Regions from separate parts of the Priestia sp. 179-F W1.4 NHS genome, predicted to be linked through region 1. Evidence: riboswitches for the same ligand, from Rfam matches in the RefSeq annotation. Region 1 holds a riboswitch; the other holds the start of a gene.
The links. A riboswitch is a leader RNA that binds a small molecule or an ion and turns the genes downstream of it on or off. The one in region 1 is predicted to bind cyclic di-GMP.
Positions count from the first base shown of each region.

Region 2: linked by a shared signal. The riboswitch ahead of ACH0CI_RS27170 (anti-repressor SinI family protein) and the one ahead of ACH0CI_RS13830 (anti-repressor SinI family protein) in region 1 are both predicted to bind cyclic di-GMP.

Region 1 covers NZ_JBIQFF010000002.1:657,621-659,823, reverse strand. Annotated here, with positions in the region: gene ACH0CI_RS13835 (histidinol-phosphatase HisJ family protein) at 136-927, shown strand; gene ACH0CI_RS13830 (anti-repressor SinI family protein) at 971-1,096, opposite strand; cyclic di-GMP riboswitch class I at 1,116-1,208, opposite strand; gene ACH0CI_RS13825 (VanZ family protein) at 1,561-2,043, opposite strand; gene sinI (DNA-binding anti-repressor SinI) at 2,166-2,203, opposite strand, start outside.
Region 2 covers NZ_JBIQFF010000025.1:2,975-5,177, reverse strand. Annotated here, with positions in the region: gene ACH0CI_RS27180 (hypothetical protein) at 1-402, opposite strand, end outside; gene ACH0CI_RS27175 (anti-repressor SinI family protein) at 658-795, shown strand; gene ACH0CI_RS27170 (anti-repressor SinI family protein) at 828-950, opposite strand; cyclic di-GMP riboswitch class I at 970-1,054, opposite strand; gene ACH0CI_RS27165 (RNA polymerase sigma factor) at 1,197-1,733, opposite strand; gene ACH0CI_RS27160 (cell wall hydrolase) at 2,034-2,203, opposite strand, start outside.

The DNA.
Region 1 (2,203 bases):
ACTGGAAGAGGAAAAACGTCTTTTTTTAGTAGAAATTCTTTTGATGAATGAAAAAAGGTGGGATAGGCGGTAGAAGGGTCTCTATGTGCAGTAATGGCAAGAGAGATGTATAATAAACCTAGAGGTGACGAAATTATGTATCTAGTAGACTACCATCATCACACGAATAATTCATTTGACTCTCAGGCAGTCATGAAAGAAGTGTGCGAACAAGCTGTAAAAAACGGCATAAACGAAATTTGTTTTACCGAGCACTTTTCATTAAATCCAGTAGCGCCAACGTATGGTCATATGAATTTCGATAAATATGAACGAGAACTAGCGGAATGCAGAGATCAGTTTCAAAATCAGCTAGTGATTAAAAAAGGAATTGAAATTTGTGAGCCGCACTATTTAAAAGGGAAGTATCAAGAAACAATGAATCAGGAGAACTTTGATTTTATTTTAGGTTCGGTGCATAACATTAATAACATCAAGCTTCGCAAACATTTGGAGCTGAACGATAAAGAAGCAATTTACCGCGCTTATTTTAATGAAATGTATAAGCTAGTAAGCGAAGCGGATATTGATGTCTTGGCTCATTTGGATTTAATGAAGCGCTATGCGTTTGAGCAATACGGTATTTACGACTTTCATCAATTCAAAGATATTCTTGCGGATATTTTGAAAAAAGCAATTGATCGTAATATCGGAATTGAAATTAATACTTCAGGTATAAGAGGGAAGTTAAACGAAGCATTGCCGGCATTTGAAGTCGTTGGATTGTACCGCGATTTAGGCGGAGAAATCTTAACAATTGGATCTGATTCACACTTTGCTGAAACGGTAGGAGCTCATATGAAAGAAGCGGTTGAAATGGCGAAGGAGTGCGGATTTACACATGTTTATACGTTTAACCAGCGTCAGCCAAACGGAATAAAAATATAAGTGATAGTAAAAGCACGCTTCAATACATTGAAGCGTGCTTTTACTATTGGTTGCTCTTATTCGCTAATAAGAATTCTCGGACGTCCTCTATTTTTAATCCGAGTTCATGAGCTGCTTTTATTAGATCAATCCATTCTTGATCTACTGCTAATTTTTCGTTTGTGTTCATCACTATTCATCCACCCTTGTCAGGGAACCCAGCCATCTTAGCATGCTGTAAACATTGCCTTAGACCTGAAGCTTTGCGTCACTGCTTTTCAGCAGCTTTGCCTTTATCTGAATAAATTTTTTAAATAACTATTATTATTTTAGTAGAAAGCATGCAGAAATAGTGTCGAAATAGGTCGAGGTTTTAAAAAAACATTCTACATCCATCTTTGTATCCTAAAACGAGTGAATAGTAAAATGATTAAACTTAAAAAGTAACGTTTTGCTGCTAATTTATACGCAGTTCATAAATAGTGTTCACAATAGAAGAAAAAAGCATGGGACAAGGAGAGGTAGATATGAGCTGGATGAATATCTACAAAGTATGGAGGGACTTCGGAGACCTGCAGTCACATTTAAGAGAAGACCTGCTAAGAGAATAGAGAACAATAAAATTATAAAAAAATAAACCCTGATAAAAAAGGCTCATTTTTTTATGGAAGAACTATATCTATTTCTCTTTGCTCTTCTGTGCTCTGTTTTACTTTTATATAGAAGAAATAAAAACAAAGCCCCTCCAAATGAGTCAACAAGTACATCTACAATTCGGCCGTCTCGGCCAATAATAAAAGCTTGGTGAACCTCGTCCAAAAAAGCAAAGCACGCAAGCAAAAGTCCTGCTTTTACATAACGCCCAGGCTTTTCTTTTAAGTTCCAATAAATTAAAACAGCTAATACACCAAAGAAGGAAATATGAGCAATTTTACGAAGGATAAACTCTAGATTAAATCCGTAACTGTAGGAAGTATAAAACTCACTGCCCGGTTTTAAAATAGACCAAAGCGTGGCGTTATGATCCCAAACAGAAGAGTTACTCCAGCTGCTTGGATCTGTGACCTGTAAATGAGGTGTGTGGGAAAAATGAGCGATGCCAAGCATCATTAAGATAACAGCGATTTTTTTTATCATGATGACATTTCCTTTATTTTACTTGATTGTATTAGCTTAAGGAAAAAAAGAGAAAAAAGCAAGAAATTTAAGTATTGATAACAAATTTTTTAATGACCCAAGATAAAAGAAACAAAATTCAGTTAATTTTGTTTGCTTTCTTGAACAAACTTCTTTACCT
Region 2 (2,203 bases), on a different contig from region 1:
AATTTCAAGTAAAGATAACTTATTCAGTTCAGGTTCTAAAGGTTCCCTTATTAGACCTGTAGGTTTATTTTCCTCTTTTTTCTTCTTTAAAACAATGCTCGTATTAATGACTTTCACTTCTATTTCCTCGTGTAAATTTATATCATGTATTTCGCGAAGCATCTTTGGAATTACAATACAGCCTAATTCGTTGATAGATCTAGTCAAATTTTTTGCTGCTTTTTTCTCCAACCGTACCGGTAAAAATTTAACCTGTCTCATAACAAAAAAGGTTTTATAGTTGAAGAATTGTATTTTAGAAGATGGATGGATATTAGCATTCTTTAAAAACAGAGGTGGTATCTTTATCCTCCCCATATTATCAATTATTAAGTATTTTGTAAGTGATTCGTCCTTTTTCACTAATAAAATCCTTTCAGTTTTACTTCCATAATTAAAGGTCAACCTTGAATCTGCTTACCATTCATTGCTTACGTCTTTATTGGCTTAGCTAGGTCATTAAAATTTTGGTTTTCCATAAACTAAATAACTGTATTTATTCCAAAAATATCATATATTATTAAATAATAGGTTAAAAGTAATAATTTTTACTTTATGGGTTATATTGAAAAGTAATTTACTTTATAATAGGACAAGTTGTAGAGGAGGAATATTACAGTGAATAATTTAACTACCCTTCCCCAGGAATGGCTAGATTTAGTCAAAGAAGCGATGAATTCAGACATTACTCAAGAGGAATTTAAAGAGTTTTTAAATAGAAGATCTCAAGAATTAAATAACCATAAACAACATTAATGAATGATTAATGTTGTTTATGGTCATTGTATCTATTTACTCTCTAGGAATTTCCTAATTTCTTCAATGGTCAATTCTAATTCCTTAGCTTCCTTTATAAGTTCAATCCACTCTTGATTTAGTTCTTGTACTACTAATTGTCCTTTACTGTCCATAAGAATTACCTCCAGATATTCAGGGGGCTCAGCTGCCATAGCCCTTAGACCTTAGACCTGTAGCTTTGCGTCCTAGCTTTTCAACTAGTTTGCCTTTATCTCAATATGTAAATTTACAATTATTTTACTATATAATGGTTGTCGGATTTTGTCAAAAAAAGTATCGTCATTTATTTTTTCTACACCCTACATACACTGTTGATATCTAATAAAAAAGAGCATTGTAAAAACGAAACAAATATCGAGCTAATTACTACCTTGCTTCACATACATCTTTCTCAGTAAAAATTTTGCTCGATGAAGCCTCGCCTTGACTGTTCCCATACTAATATTTAAGGTAGTAGCAATCTCACTATAAGGTAAGTCTTTAAAATAAAAATAAACAATAACATGCTGATACTTTTCAGGTAAAATATCTATCCTTTTAAGAAGTTCCTCATTTTCCAATCTTTCTATTACATGTTGTTCCAATAATATAGTATCAATGTTTTGTGAGTATTGAGTCATCTCTATATTGTTAGAGGATATGACTCGTTTGTTCTTCACCCTTCTCAAAAAATCAATACTCTGATTAACAGTAACACGATATAACCATGCATACGCTGATTTTTTACTATCTTTACCTTCTAGCTTCAGAAGTTGATAGTACTTAATCCAGACCTGCTGCACAATGTCTTCGGCCGCATGACTGTCTTTTACATATGCTGACGCTATATGTAAAAGTTGTGTTTGATATTGCTCTACTAGGCTATTTATAGTTAACTCGTATTCAAATTCCTCCAATTACAATCATCCAAACTAGTTAAATTCTCTTTTAAGCTGTCTATGCTGAACAAAACTTAATGACAGCAAAATAAAAAGCTACCTCATCAGTAGAAGAGGTAGCTTTTTGTCAGGGTTCAAACGTATAAGATGTATTAAAATCGAATGGCAACTCAATTATATCATGTTTTTTCCATAAAAGTTATATTAAACCTTTAAAACATCTAGATAATAAATGACTGCATATCCTATGTAAGTCAATTATACGAATATATAATAGCTAAAAATATATTACTTCATTTGTACTCTAACTATTTAAAACTAATAAGCAAAAACGTGACTACCGATTCTTTTGTATGCTTTGCGTGTAAATATCCATTTATTTGTTGCAGTTGTAGGATTATAATAATAGACAGCCCCATTGGTAGGATCCCATCCTTTAAATGCATCCGTTACTGCTCTATAAGCAGATTGATTTGGTGCCAAAGCGT